One region of the Xanthobacter cornucopiae genome, then DNA from elsewhere that is predicted to be linked to it. Evidence: predicted binding sites of a transcription regulator. Region 1 holds the regulator's gene; the other holds the start of a gene.

Region 1 (7,616 bases):
TCGTCCGAAGGGTTGGCGGCCGATCCGGCGCTGAAGGATGTCAACAACCAGAATGCCGCCCAGCGCGGCCGCCCGCTCAAGGGACTGACCATCCTCACCGGCTTCGCCGGCGGCCCTCAGGAATGGACCGGCGGCACCATCTACAACGCCGAGGACGGCAAGACCTACTCGGGCACCCTCACGCTGGACGGCAACGATACCCTGAAGCTGAAGGGCTGCATCCTCGCGCCGCTCTGCAAGACCCAGAGCTGGACCCGCCTGCGCTGAGCCCCAAGCTCTTCCCGGATCGACAACGGGGGGCGCGGGCGCGCCCCCTGGCTGCGACCCGACGGTGGTGGACAGCTTCGCCCCCGGACGCCATCTTGCGGCGGTCCGCATCGATTCCGAAGGCGTAGTCCCTGCCATGGCGAGCCTGACCCATCTCGACGACCAGGGCGCCGCGCGCATGGTGGACGTCTCGTCAAAGGCGGTAACCGCCCGCGAGGCGGTGGCCGAGGGCCGCATCGCCATGGCGCCCGCCACCCTCCAGATGGTGCTCTCCGGCAACGCCAGGAAGGGCGATGTCCTGGGCGTCGCGCGCATCGCCGGCATCATGGCGTCAAAGCGCGCTCATGAGCTGATTCCCCTCTGCCACCCGCTGATGCTGTCGAAAGTCGAGGTGGAGATCGATGCCGCCCCCGACCTGCCGGGCCTGGTGGTGACGGCGCGGGTGAAGACCTCCGGCCAGACCGGCGTGGAGATGGAAGCGCTCACCGCCGTCTCGGTGGCCTGCCTTACCCTCTACGACATGGCCAAGGCGGTGGATCGCGGCATGCGGATCGAGGGCATTCGCCTCATCGAGAAATCCGGCGGGCGCAGCGGCGCGTGGCGGGCGGAGGACTGAGCCAACGCGCCGGCCAGACAGCAATAAGAAGGAACCGCGCCATGGCGCTGATGACCGTTGAGGAAGCCCAGAGCCGTGTAACCCAGTCGGCGACCCTGCTCGGCGTGGAAGAGGTTCCGGTGGAGGCCGCGGCCGGCCGGGTGCTCGCGGCCGATCTCATCGCCCGGCGGTCCCAGCCCCCCGCCGACATGTCGGCCATGGACGGCTACGCGGTGCGCGGCGCCGACATCGCCGACACCCCTGCGCGCCTTACCGTCATCGGCGAATCTGCCGCCGGCCGCCCGTTCGGCGGGACGGTGGGGAAGGGCGAGGCGGTGCGCATCTTCACCGGCGCGGTGGTGCCCGAGGGGGCAGACACCGTCGTGATCCAGGAAAATACCACCCGGGACGGCGAGCGGCTGACCACCACGGCGCCCACGGCGGCCCTGCGCAATGTGCGCAAACTCGGCTGCGATTTTCTCGCAAGCACGCCGGGCCTTTACGCCGGACGCCGGCTGACCAGCCGCGACATCATGCTGGCAGCGGCCATGGATCATGCCCTCCTGCCTGTGGCGCGTCGCCCGCGCGTCGCCCTCATCCAGACGGGCGATGAACTGGTGCTGCCCGGGCGCGGCTCCGGCGCGCCTGGGGAGATCGTCGTCTCCAACGCCTTCGGCCTTGCCGCGCTGGCGACGCGCGCCGGCGCGGAGGTGACCGATCTTGGTCTCGTGGGCGACGATCTCGCAGACATCCGCGCCATCGTGGCGCGGGCGCTGAGCGGCGCCTTCGATCTGGTGGTGACTTCCGGCGGGGCCTCGGTGGGCGACCACGACCTGATGGCCCCGGCGCTGCGGGCCGAGGGCGTCGATCTCTACGTGCACAAGATCGCGCTGCGTCCCGGCAAGCCGCTGATGTATGGCAGCCGCGGCGCGGTGCGATGCCTGGGCCTGCCCGGCAATCCCGTGTCCTCGCACGTGTGCGCGCTGGTCTTCCTGGACCCCCTGGTGCGCGCGCTTCAGGGTGACGCAGCGGCGGGCCTGCGCACCGCGCCGGCGCGGCTGGCGGTGGCGGTGCCCGCCAACGACCAGCGCCGCGACTTCATGCGCGCGCGCGCGGAACAGGCCCCCGACGGGTCGGTCCGGGTGACGCCCTTCCCGTCTCAGGACAGCGCCATGCTAAGCGTGCTCGCCGCCGCGGACTGCCTGCTGGTGCGCCCCCCCTTCGCCCCCGCCGCCGCGCCCGGCGACCCGTGCGAGATCATCCCCTTTCACGATTAGCACAAAGGCCGGCTTCGGCCTTTTTGGAGCAAGGTTAAGCCGATCTTCACCCTTGCGGAACACAAAAGGAACAGATACAACCTGTTCTTGATTTGTTTCTTTTCGCAACGCCACCGCACACCCTCCATCCTCCCTGCAGGACGGTACGGTTGAACCAGTGCACGGTGGCTGCGCAACGGGGGGTGAGATGCTGACGCGCAAGCAATACGACCTGCTTCGCTTCATCCATGAACGGCTGAAGGAAACCGGCGTTCCACCCTCGTTCGACGAGATGAAGGAGGCGCTCGACCTGCGCTCCAAATCGGGCATCCATCGACTGATCACCGCCCTGGAGGAGCGCGGGTTCATCCGCCGCCTGCCGAACCGGGCGCGGGCGCTGGAGGTGGTGCGCCTGCCGGACAGCGTGGCTCCCGGCCTCGCGACGCCGCGCGGTACCACGCGCGGCTTTTCCCCCTCGGTGATCGAGGGGAGCCTCGGCAAGGTGCGGCCCGTGGCCGAGGACGAGGAAGACAGCGGGCAGAGCGTCGCGGTGCCGGTGATGGGGCGAATTGCCGCCGGCACGCCCATTTCCGCCATCCAGACCCGCAACGCGACCTTGAATATCCCACCGGAAATGCTCGGCTCAGGCGAGCATTTCGCGCTGGAGGTGCGCGGCGACAGCATGATCGAGGCCGGCATCCTGGATGGCGACACGGTGTTGATTCGCAAGTGCGACAGCGCCGAGACCGGCGACATCGTGGTGGCCCTTGTGGATGACGAGGAGGCCACCTTGAAGCGCCTGCGCAAGAAGGGCGCGTCCATAGCCCTGGAAGCGGCGAATCCGGCCTATGAGACGCGCATCTTCGGTCCGGATCGCGTGCGCATCCAGGGCCGGCTGATCGGTCTCATGCGGCGCTACTGAACGCCCGGGGGCCAGCGCCGGCCTGAACGCAAGCGCACCGGAAGCATCGCGGCCGGCTCAGACGGAGCCCGATGCACCTTTGAGGGGCGGCAGGTGGCGGCATCGAAGCACCCGGGAGATCGGCGCACCCAGGCAAATGCGCCAGGTGGCGGACACCGGTTCGACCCGCCGGAATGAAAAAGACGCGGACACCAGCCGGCGGTCGGCCGGCGCGGTTATGGATGTGCCCCTCTCGATGCACGGCGCGGCAGCCCTGCCCGCTCCCGACGGAACCGTGGTCCGCCGGAAAGGGCGCGGCCTTGGTTACTCCGCGGTGGCGTCGTCGGTCTCGGGCGGCGCGGAATCGGTGGCCATGGCCGGCTCCTCGGGCGGCGAGGGAAGTGGCGGCATCCAGGGCCGGTCGATCCCCGGGTCCCTCGCCGGACGGGCCTGCAAGGCGCCGTCGATCAGGAAGAACGCCAAGGTTCCCGAGCGTTGCAGTTCCGCCGGGGTTACGACCCGCGCCGGGCACCCCCGGGGGGGCACCTCGCGGGTGACGACGATGCGGGCATTCAGGCAGTCCGCCGCCAACCCCTCGGCCCGGTACGAAACGGCGAGGGCGCCGCCGCCCGGAAGCGGGGCGACGCAGCCCAGCCGATCGCAAACGAAGCCCCGCGCCATGTCGTCCCCGCCCGCCGCGCGGCGGTCGCCCTCACGCGTCAGCCACTGCTCGACCAGCACCCGCTGGCCGCGCGCTCCCACGACGGACAACCGCCCGTCGGCGCCGCGCACCGCCACCGTGGCGGCATTCGGCGCCACCAGCACGGCGGGGCGCGGCGGCGCGCCGGAGACCAGGATCGCCGCCAGCAGCGCCGGCAGCGCCAGCAGGCTCGGCACGCCGCGCAGCAGGCAAAGGACCAGAAGCGCCACCGTGAACCAGAGCAGGGCGGCGGCGTTCACGGTGTCGAGCCGGGCATCGGCCCCCGGCAGGGCCGCGACCTGGTCGGACACCGCCAGCATGATTTCGATGCCCAGCCCCATCACCGGCCAGGCCAAGGCGTCCCATCCGAACGGCATCAGCAGCACGCCGATGAGCCCAAACGGCATCACCAGAAAAGTGACGGCGGGCATCGCCGCCAGATTGGCCAGGACGCCGTAGGGCGCGATGCGCTGAAAGTGAAAGGCGCCATAGGGACCGCTGGCCGTGCCGGCCACCAGCGCCGTCAGCACGCTGCCGACGACGAACACCAGCGGCATCAGCGCCAGGCGGGCGGCCACCCCGTCCGGCCGGGGCATCGCCTGCAACGGACGCAGCCGCTCGTAGGCCGCCACCAGGGCCAGGGTGGCCGCGAACGACATCTGTGGACCGGGATCGAGCGCCGCCTCGGGGGTGAGGCCCAGCACCACGACCGCCGCCACCGCCACGGTACGCAAGGTGAGGGCGCGCCGCCCCGCGAGAACGCCGACCAGCACCAGCCCCGTCATCACGAACGAGCGCTGCGCCGGCACGTCATTGCCGGACAAGACGAGGTAGCCGGCGCTCCCGGCCAGCGCCAGCAGCGCCGCCAGGGCCTTGATCGGCCAGCGAAGGGCCAGCGTCGGTACCAGGGCCAGCCCCCCGCGCGCCAGGGCGAACAGGGTGCCGGCCACCAGCGCCATGTGCAGGCCGGAGATGGACAGCACATGCGTCAGTCCCGACACCCGCATGCCCTCCTCCACCGCCGGGGCGATGGCGGAGCGGTCACCGGCCACCAGGGCGACGGCGATCGCCGCAGGCGTGCCCTGCAGCACGGCGCGGATGCGGCCGGCAAGCCCCGCGCGCGCCGCGTCCACCGCCATCGCCACCCGCACCGAGAGGGGAGGCGGGCCGGCGGCCGGCGAGAGCCGTGGGCGGCCGAGCCCGAATCCGACCGCGTCGATGCCCTGGAACCACGGCGCCCGCCCGAAGTCGTGGGAGCCCGGCATCGCCGGACCGAGCGGCGGCAGAAGGCGCGCCGTCTGGGTCAGATGCGCGCCCACCGGCGGCGCAGTGCCCCGCTTGAGGGAAAGCCGCACCAGGCGCGGCTGCCCCTCAAGGCCGGACACCGGCCCCGGATCGAGCCGCAGCAGGATGCGATCGCTCGTCGCGCGCCGCTCCAGCCGCTCCACATGGCCGGAGAGCTTCACCGGAAACGCTGGCGGCGCCGCGACCGCCTCATGCATCACCCACGCGGTGCGCACGCAGCCGGCGGAGAACCCCGCCGCAAACGCGCAAAGGCCGGCCAGGACGCCGGCCAGCACCGCCCGCCGCCGCGCCGCCACGGAGGCCGCCGCCAGCGCCGCCGTGAGGCCGAGCGCCGCCGCCAAAGACGGCTCATGGCGGGCGCCGAAATAGGCGAGAATTCCGGCGGCGAAGGCCACGGGCAACCACAGCGCCAGCCGCCCGGACGCGCTCTCGGCCAGGAGGTCCGCGCCGATCCGGGCCGCCAGGGCGCGCCACAGGGGATCGAACCGCGCCACCGCCGGACGCGCCCCCGCGACGACCGCGACGGCCCGCGCGGGCGGGCGGCCTCCGCCACTCCCCTCGCCCCTGCCCCGCCCCGGCTCCATCGGCATCCCGCCCCGTCGCGCCCGTATTTCTTGTGCGGTGCGCCTATGCTACACGGGCGCCTCGCGCGCGCCACGGCAGACTTTCCGCGGTGCCGGCGGTGCGCCTCGCCTGTTCCCGCGCCCTCCGCCCATGGAGCGCGCCCGGCCCTTCGAGTTCTCCATGTCCGAGATCGTCACCCGCTTCGCTCCCTCGCCCACCGGCTTCCTGCACATCGGGGGCGCCCGCACGGCGCTGTTCAACTGGCTCTACGCCAGGGCCAAGGGCGGCAGGATGCTGCTGCGCATCGAGGACACCGATCGCCAGCGCTCCACCAAGGAGGCCATCGACGCCATCCTGGAGGGCCTCTCCTGGCTCGGCATCACCTGGGACGGCGACCCTATCTACCAGTTCGCCCGCGCCGAGCGGCACCGCGCGGCGGTGGAGGAGATGTTGGCGAAGGGCAATGCGTATCGCTGCTATGCCTCCCCCGAGGAGTTGGAGGAGATGCGCGAACTCGCCCGCAAGGAGGGCCGCCCGCCGCGCTACGATGGCCGCTGGCGGGACCGCGACCCCTCCGAGGCGCCCAAGGACCGCAGCCCCGTGATCCGCCTCAAGGCCCCGCGCGAGGGTGAGACGGTGATCGACGACATGGTTCAGGGCCCGGTCACCTTCCCGAACAAGGACCTGGATGACCTGGTGCTGCTGCGCTCGGATGGCACCCCCACCTACATGCTGGCGGTGGTGGTGGACGACCACGACATGGGCGTCACCAACATCATCCGCGGCGACGACCATCTCACCAACGCCGCCCGCCAGACCCAGATCTACCGCGCGCTGGGCTGGGAGGTGCCGCGCATGGCGCACATCCCCCTCATCCACGGCCCCGACGGCGCCAAGCTCTCCAAGCGCCACGGCGCCCTGGGCGTCGATGCCTATCGCGACATGGGCTATCTGCCGGCGGCCCTGCGCAACTATCTGGTGCGCCTGGGCTGGAGCCACGGCGACCAGGAGGTGTTCTCCACGCAGGAAATGGTCAACTATTTCGACCTCGACAAGGTGGGCCGCTCCGCCGCCCGGTTCGACTTCCAGAAGCTGGAGAGCCTGAACGGCCAATATATGCGCGCCGCCTCCGACGCCGAGCTGCTGGCGGCCATCGACGCGCTGGTGCCGCACCTGCCGGACGCCGCCCATCGTCTCGCCCGCATGACGCCGGAGCGCCGCACGCAACTCGCCGCCGCCATGCCCGGCCTTAAGGAGCGGGCCAAGACGGTGGTGGAGTTGCTCGACAACGCCGAGTTCATCTTCGTGGACCGCCCTCTGCCGCTGGATGAGAAGGCCGAAGCCCTGCTCTCGGAGGCTGGCCGTGTGCATCTTGGAAAACTGGTGCCGTTGCTGGAGGCCGCCGACTGGACCGCCGCCGCCACCGAGGAGGTGGTGCGCGCCTATGCGGTCGAGGCCGGCGTGAAGCTGGGCGCGGTGGCGCAGCCGCTCCGGGCGGCGCTCACCGGCAAGTCCACCTCCCCGCCCATTTTCGACGTGCTCACCGTGCTCGGCCGCGCCGAGAGCCTGGCGCGGCTGAAGGACCAGGCGCGGTGATCGGCCTCAGGCGCGCCGCGCCGGAACCGGAACCGGTGGAGCTGGACCTGATGGGCCTGAAATGCCCGCTGCCGGCGCTGCGCACCCGCAAGGCGCTGGCGGCGCTGCCGGCCGGTGGCCGGCTGGTGGTGACCTGCACCGACCCCATGGCGGTCATCGACATCCCCCATGTGGCGCAGGAAACCGGCGCGGTGCTGGAAGAACGCGTGGTGGATGCCGGCCGCCTCACCTTCACCCTGCGCAAGGGCCATTGAACGCGAACGCCGAGGCGAATAACACCGCTCCCTTGTGGGCAATATCGCTGGCCGCGGCATGTGGGCCGTTGCGGACCGGTGCGAGCTATGATGCAGTGCAACTCAACACGGGCCCGGACCATGGGGGACGTCGTCCCCGCCTCCGGAGCCAGGGGGGATCGATGAAGCTTCCGCGTCA
Region 2 (7,616 bases), 2.1 Mb from region 1:
CCCCGACATCACGCCGCAGGCGGCGCTGTTCCAGGTGCCGCGCATCGCCAAGGCGCGCGGCCTGCCGCCCGACGCGCTGCGCCAGCTGGTGGCACGCCACACGCAGGACCGCGCCTTCGGCATCCTCGGCGAGCCCCGCGTCAATGTGCTGGCGCTGAACCTCGCCCTCGACAACACGCCCGCGCGGTAGCACAGCTGCGGCCACGCCCGGCGGGACGGCGCCGGCGCGGGCGCCAGCGAGGAGGCCCATGCCCCAGGATCGCGATGCCGCTCTCAGACCCTCGCCCGAGGCCCTGCTGGCCGTGGCCGAGCAGGAGACGCGCGGCCGGCTGAAGATCTTCCTCGGCGCCGCGCCGGGGGTGGGCAAGACTTATGAGATGCTCGCCTCCGCCCGCGCCCGCCGCAACGAGGGCCGCGACGTGGTGGTGGGCCTGGTCGAGACCCACGGCCGGCGCGAGACCGAGGCCCTGGCGGCGGGCCTGGAGACCCTCCCCCGCCGGCGCATCGCCTACAAGGGCCACGTGCTGGAGGAGATGGACCTTGATGCCATCCTGGCCCGCCGCCCGGCGCTGGCGCTGGTGGACGAGCTCGCCCACACCAACGCCCCCGGCAGCCGCCACGCCAAGCGCTACATGGACGTGGAAGAACTCCTCGCCGCCGGCATCGACGTCTACAGCACCCTCAACATCCAGCATGTGGAGAGCCTCAACGACGTGGTGGCGCAGATCACCCGCGTCCGGGTGCGGGAGACGGTGCCCGACGCCATCATCGACCGCGCCGACGACATCGAGGTCATCGACCTCACCCCCTCCGACCTCATCCAGCGCCTGAAGGACGGCAAGGTCTACGTGCCGGACACCGCGCGGGCGGCGGTCGAGAACTATTTCTCCCCCGGCAACCTCACCGCCCTGCGCGAGCTGGCGCTGCGCCGCACCGCCCAGCGGGTGGACGACCAGCTGCTCTCCCACATGCGCGCCCATGCCATTCCCGGCCCCTGGGCGGCGGGGGAACGGGTGCTGGTGTGCCTGGACGAGGACCCGCGCGCCGCCGGCCTGGCGCGCTACGCCAAGCGCCTCGCCGACCGGCTGCGCGCGCCCTGGACCGCGCTCCATGTGGAAACCGAGCGCAGCTTCCGGCTGGGCGAGGCCGAGCGCGACCGCGTCGCCGAGACCCTGCGCCTGGCCGAGCGCATGGGCGGGGAGGCGGTGACCCTGCCCGGCGGCCCGCACATCGCCGAGGATGTGCTCGCCTATGCCCGGAGCCGCAACGTCACCCATGTGGTGGTGGGCAAGTCCGACCGCTCGCGCTGGTTCGAGATGCTGCACGGCTCGGTGGTGCACGATCTGGTGCGGCGCTCCGGCAACATCTCGGTTCACGTGGTGGCGGGCGAGACGCCGGGGCCGGCCCCGGCGCCGGCGCCGCGCGCCACCGGCGCCGCCGACGCCCGGCCGTATCTGGCGAGCCTCGCCCTGGTGGCCGTGGCCACCGGCCTCGGATTGGCCCTGCAGCACATCCTGGCGTTCCAGAACATCGCCCTGGTGTTCCTCACCGCCGTGCTGGTGAGCGCGGTGAAGCTCGGGCTCCGGCCCGCCCTGCTCGCCTCGCTGGCCGGCATGCTGGCGTTCAACTTCTTCTTCATTCCACCGCTCTACACCTTCACCATCGCCGATCCGGAGAACATTCTCGCCCTGTTCTTCTTCCTGGTGGTGGCTATCATCGCCAGCAATCTCACCGCGCGGGTGCGCGGGCAGGCGCTGGCGGCGCGGGCCCGCGCCAAGACCACCGAGGACCTCTACCTGTTCTCCCGCAAGCTCGCCGGAGCCGGCACCCTGGACGACCTGTTGTGGGCCACCGCCTTCCAGATCGCCTCCATGCTGAAGCTGCGGGTGGTGGTGCTGCTGCCGGAGGCGGGCACGCTCGCCGTCAAGGCCGCCTACCCGCCGGAAGACCGGCTCGACGCCGCCGATCTCGCCGCCGCCGAATGGGCGTTCGAGCACAGCCATGCCGCCGGGCGCGGCGCCGATACCCTGCCGGGGGCGCGGCGGCTGTTCCTGCCCGTCCACACCGGGCGCGGCGTGGTCGGGGTCATCGGCCTCGACAGCGACAAGGAGGGCGCGCTTCTGGCCCCGGAGCAGCGCCGGCTGCTGGACGCCCTCGCCGACCAGGCGGCGCTGGCGGTGGAACGGGTCAACCTGGTGGGCGATCTCGAACAGGCCCGCCTCGACGCCGAGACCGACCGGCTGCGCTCCGCCCTGCTCACCTCCATCTCGCACGATTTGAAGACGCCGCTCGCCTCCATCATGGGCTCCGCCGGCACCCTGCGCGATTTCGCCGACGCCCTGAGCGGCGCGGCGCGGGCCGAGTTGCTCACCACCATCGAGGAGGAGGCGCAGCGCCTCAACCGCTTCATCGCCAACCTGCTCGACATGACGCGGCTGGAATCCGGCGCCATCGCCCCCCGCGCGGCGCCGCACGACGTGGGCGAAATCGTCGGCACCGCCCTGCGCCGGGCCCAGCCCATCCTCAAGCACCACGCCGTCGCGGTGGACATCGACCGCGACCTGCCGCTGCTGAGGCTCGACCCGGTGCTGTTCGAGCAGGTCCTGTTCAACCTGCTCGACAATGCCGCGAAATACGCCCCGCCGGGCTCGAAGGTGGAGATTCGCGCCGGCGCCCGCGACGGGGAGGTGGTCATCGAAGTCCGCGACGAGGGGCCGGGCATCCCGGAAGAGGAGCGCGCACGGGTGTTCGACAAATTCCACCGCGTCCACAAGGAAGACCGGGTGCGGCCGGGCACCGGGCTCGGGCTCGCCATCTGCCGCGGCTTCGTGGAGGCGATGGGCGGGAGCATCGTCGCCGTCGGGCGGGCCGGCGGCGGCACCGCCTTCGTCATCACCTTCCCCACCGCCCGCCATGGGGCCTGCGCGCCATGAGCGGCCGCGTGCGCCTCCTCGTGGTGGATGACGAGCCCGCCATCCGCAAGCTGCTGGCCGCCGGCCTCGGCACCCAGGGCTACGAGGTGGACAGCGCCGCCACCGCCGCCGAGGCGATCGCCCAGATGGCCGCGCGCCCGCCCGATCTCGTCATCCTCGACCTCGGCCTGCCGGACCTGCCCGGTAAGGCGCTGCTGCAGCGCTGGCGCGCCGCCGGCATCACCATACCAGTCGTCATCCTCTCCAGCCGCACCGACGAGGCCGGTATCGTCGAGGCCCTGGATGCCGGCGCCGACGACTATGTGACCAAGCCGTTCGGCATGAACGAGCTGATCGCCCGCCTGCGGGTGGCGCTGCGCCACCGGCTCCAGCAGCAGGGGGAAAAGCCGCTGTTCAAGGTCGGCGACCTCGCCGTGGACCTGGTGCGCCGGACCGTCAGGATGAAGGACCGCGAGGTGAAGCTCTCACCCAAGGAATACGACATCCTGCGCCTGCTGGTGCAGCACGCGGGCAAGGTCCTCACCCACCACTTCCTGCTGGAGCGGGTGTGGGGCGGCGCCTATGACGTGCAATACCTGCGGGTCTACGTGCGCCAGCTCCGGCAGAAGCTGGAGGACGTGCCCGAGCAGCCACGCTACATCCGCACCGAGACGGGGGTCGGCTACCGTCTCGCGGAACCGGATTGACGCCCGGACCGCCCCCCCAGACGCAGGCGCTCCCCCCGCCGGCCGGGAGCGCCCGGCCTCATGCCAAAGGCCCGTGAGCGGGACTCATGGCTTTTGATCACGCCCGCGCGGCGCTTGAGCGGACCCACTTGAGCGGACCCACTTGAGCGGACCCACTTGGCACCGGTCGAAGACCGGGGCCGATGGCCTCAGCTGATCCGCCGCAGCAGATGGACCCGGTGCGGCTGGTCGAGCCGCAGGCCGGCCGCCTCCGGCCTGCCCCACCGCCGCATCAGCGCCTCCACCTGCGGACGCAGGCGGCGCGCGGCATCGGCCCGCGCCGGGTCCACGCTCACCACCTTGTCCAGGAAGGCATCGACGCCGGCGAAGCGGCGCACCTCGTCATAATCGCCGCCGCCCGCCAGCACCGCCCCGCCGGACGCGAGCAGCGCGGCGATGGCGGCCTGGGCCGCCTGGCGCACCGCGGTTTCGTCCTCCACCGGCCGCAGCGCCTCGAAAAATGGCCCTTCCGCCAGCGGCTCGATCACCACCACCGGGCCACGGCTCACCCGCAGCGCCTCGGCCAGCGCCACGCCCATGGCCGCGACCGGCACATGGTGCAGACTGTTGACGAAGACGGCGGCATCGACGCTCTCGGCCGCGAACGGCAACGCCTGCGCCACCGCCACCTCGAACACCGCCCCCGGCGCCGCCCGCCGCGCCGCCGCGACCGCCTCGGACGAGGGGTCGATGCCGATGACGCGAGCGCCACGCGCCGTCAGCGCCTGCGCCAGGGCGCCACCGCCGCACCCCACGTCGAGCACGGCGCGCCCATCGAGCGGCGCGAGCCAGGCCTCGATCAAGGCCAGCCCCGTCGCCGGCGGCCGCGCGCCCCCGGCCCCGAACGGCGCAAGAGACGGACCACCCGCGTCGCGCTCCCCGGTGACAGCCATTGCGTCCTCCCCTCGCCGGCGACACGCCGCCGGACCTTCCCCATAGCCGCCGAAGCCGGCCCGCGCCAAGGCCCACCCCAACGCCCGCGCGGCGCGGCGGCCCTGGCGCGGCATGCGGGCGGCCCGCACCGACGCCGGAAAATCCACCGCGACCGCCCCCGGACCCTTGCCGGATGCGGCCCGGCGGGGGACAACTGCCCGCCCTGCGGCACCCTCCCCGCCGCGCCTCTCGCGAGATAAGGAAGCGCCATGGCCTCGGCGACCCCCCTCGATCCCCCGCCCTCCTCGGCCGCGCGCCACTGGAAAGCGTTCTGGATCGGCGAAATTCCCCATCTGGTCATTCTCGCCCTCACCATCGGCGGGGTCGCTTACATCAGCCTCATGCGCAAGCCGCTGGAGCATTATTGGGAGGTGGTGGCGGTGGCGATCGCCGGCGTGTCCATCCTCGGCGGCTGGCCCCGGGCCCGCACCGCCCACGAACGGTGGCGGCTGGTGTGGACCCAGGCGCTGCACTGGGGCGCCTTCCTCATCGCCATGCGGCTGGTGTTCCTGCCCAGCGTGCAGGCCATCGCCGACATCGATTCCACCAATCTGGTGGTGCTCCTGCTGCTGGCGCTCGGCACCTTCGTGGCCGGGGTGCATGCTCCTTCCTGGCGCATGGCCCTCAACGGGGTGGTGATGGGCGCCTGCGTGCCCGCAGTGGCCTGGCTCGACCGCTCGGCCCTGGTGCTGGCGCTGGCGGCGCTGGTGCTGGGCGCGCTGCTGCTGGCCCTGCTGTGGCACCACCTGCGCGGCCGCGACACCGACTGACCCCATCGGCGCCACTCCTTGACCGGCGCCGAGCGAATCGACTCAGGCGCCGCGCGGGCTCCACCCCGGGCCCGCGCGGCCGGCGCACGAACCTCCGGGATGATCCCCGAGGCCGGCGCCTGGCGCCAAACCGGTCATGGTTGCCGGCGCGGCCGTCCTGTTCGATATTTGTTCCCACCCCATCGATTCGCCCCCGCCGCCGGCGCGGGAACCGCGCGAGGGGCAGGGAGGCGAACCGGGTGGAGAGGAACGGGGTGGAGACGAAGGCAGCGCATCTCGACACCCTGAACGACCGCCAGCGGCACGCCGTCACCCATGGCACCCCGGCGGCCGCCGGGGGCGGCGTCGGCGGCCCGCTGCTCATCATCGCCGGCGCCGGATCGGGCAAGACCAACACCCTGGCGCACCGGGTGGCGCACCTGGTGCTGAACGGCGCCGATCCCGCCCGCATCCTGCTGATGACCTTTTCCCGCCGCGCCGCCGACGAGCTGGCGCGGCGCGTGGAGCGCATCTGCGCCCAGGTGCTGGGCCCGAAAGCGGCGCCCACGGCCGGAGCCATGGGCGCCGCCCTCGCCTTCGCCGGCACCTTCCACGCCATGGGCGCGCGGCTGCTGCGCGAGTATGCCGGCGAGCTGGGCATCACCCCCGACTTCACCATCCACGACCGCGAGGATTCCGCGGACCTGATGAATCTGGTCCGGCACGAGCTCGGCTTCTCCAAGACCAAGGCCCGCTTCCCGGCCAAAGGCACCTGCCTTGCCATCTATTCCCGCACCCTCAACGCCGAGGCGGACCTCGCCGAGGTGCTGCGCGACGCTTTCCCCTGGTGCGCGGCCTGGACCGACGAGCTGAAGGGCCTGTTCGGCGCCTATGTTGAAGCCAAGCAGCGCCAGAACGTGCTCGATTACGACGACCTGCTGCTCTATTGGGCGGTGGCGGCGCGCGAGCCGGCCCTGGCCGCCCACATGGGCGCCCGCTTCGACCATGTGATGGTCGACGAATACCAGGACACCAACCGCCTGCAGGCCGCCATCCTGCTGGCCCTGAAGCCGGACGGGCGCGGGCTGACGGTGGTGGGGGACGACGCCCAGTCCATCTATTCCTTCCGCGCCGCCACCGTGCGCAACATCCTCGACTTTCCCGGCCAGTTCTCGCCACCGGCACAGGTGGTGACGCTGGAGCGCAATTATCGCTCCTCCCAGCCCATCCTCGCCGCCGCCAACGCGGTGATCGGCGAAGCCCGGGAGCGCTTCAGCAAGACCTTGTGGTCGGACCGGCCCTCCAGCCGCCGCCCGCGCCTCGTCTGCGTCCGCGACGAGGCCGAGCAGGCACGATTCGTCGCCGACCAGGTGCTCATCCACCGCGAGGCGGGCACGCTGCTGAAGCAGCAGGCGGTCCTGTTCCGCGCCGCCCACCACTCCGGCGCGCTCGAGGTGGAGCTGACCCGGCGCAACATTCCGTTCGTGAAGTTCGGCGGGCTGAAGTTCCTGGACAGCGCCCATGTGAAGGACCTGCTGGCGGTGCTGCGCTTCGCCCAGAACCCGCGCGACAAGGTGGCCGGCTTCCGACTGCTGCAACTGCTGCCCGGGGTGGGCGCCGCCTCCGCCGGCCGCGTGCTCGACGCCATGGCCGCCAGCCCCGCCCCGCTGCAGGCGCTTGCCGAACTCCCGGCCCCGCCCCGCACCGGCGCGGACTGGGCCGCCTTCGTCATCCTGATGCAGGGGCTGGCCACGCCCGATCCCCACTGGCCGGCGGAGTTCGGCCGGGTGCGGCGCTGGTACGAGCCACATCTGGAGCGCATTCACGAGGACGCGGACATGCGCAAGGCCGACCTCGCGCAGATGGAAAGCATCGCCGCCGGCTACCCAGACCGGGCCCGCTTCCTCACCGAGCTGACCCTCGACCCGCCCGACGCCACCTCCGGCGAGGCCGGCGCGGCGCTGAAGGACGAGGACTACCTGATCTTGTCCACCATCCATTCCGCCAAGGGACAGGAATGGAAATCGGTGTTCGTGCTCAATGTGGTGGACGGCTGCATCCCGTCCGATCTCGGGGCCGGGTCGAGCGTGGAGATCGAGGAGGAGCGCCGCCTGCTCTACGTGGCCATGACCCGGGCCAAGGACGATCTGGACCTGATGCTGCCGCAGCGCTTCTTCGTGCACGGCCAGCACGCGCGCGGCGACCGGCACGTCTACGCCAGCCGCACCCGCTTCATCCCCGCGCCCATGCTCAACCTGTTCGAGGCCCGCTCCTGG

The links. The regulator LexA, encoded in region 1, represses DNA repair genes until DNA is damaged. The targets are predictions, from matches to a motif close to TGTTCNNNNTGTGTTCNG.
Region 2: a site for LexA is predicted at 5,520-5,537, ahead of V5F53_RS19020 (ATP-dependent helicase). Genes of this name have one in related genera too.

What each region holds. Positions count from the first base shown of each region.
Region 1 is NZ_CM195531.1:1,454,558-1,462,173, forward strand. Features, by position in the region: gene V5F53_RS06565 (DUF2147 domain-containing protein) at 1-267, shown strand, start outside; gene moaC (cyclic pyranopterin monophosphate synthase MoaC) at 404-883, shown strand; gene V5F53_RS06575 (molybdopterin molybdotransferase MoeA) at 925-2,139, shown strand; gene lexA (transcriptional repressor LexA) at 2,327-3,040, shown strand; gene V5F53_RS06585 (ComEC/Rec2 family competence protein) at 3,344-5,518, opposite strand; gene gltX (glutamate--tRNA ligase) at 5,769-7,184, shown strand; gene V5F53_RS06595 (sulfurtransferase TusA family protein) at 7,235-7,438, shown strand; gene V5F53_RS06600 (HpcH/HpaI aldolase/citrate lyase family protein) at 7,600-7,616, shown strand, end outside.
Region 2 is NZ_CM195531.1:4,319,067-4,326,682, reverse strand. Features, by position in the region: gene V5F53_RS19045 (K(+)-transporting ATPase subunit C) at 1-190, shown strand, start outside; gene V5F53_RS19040 (DUF4118 domain-containing protein) at 249-2,933, shown strand; gene V5F53_RS19035 (response regulator transcription factor) at 2,930-3,619, shown strand; gene V5F53_RS19030 (class I SAM-dependent methyltransferase) at 3,808-4,551, opposite strand; gene V5F53_RS19025 (hypothetical protein) at 4,801-5,361, shown strand; gene V5F53_RS19020 (ATP-dependent helicase) at 5,616-7,616, shown strand, end outside.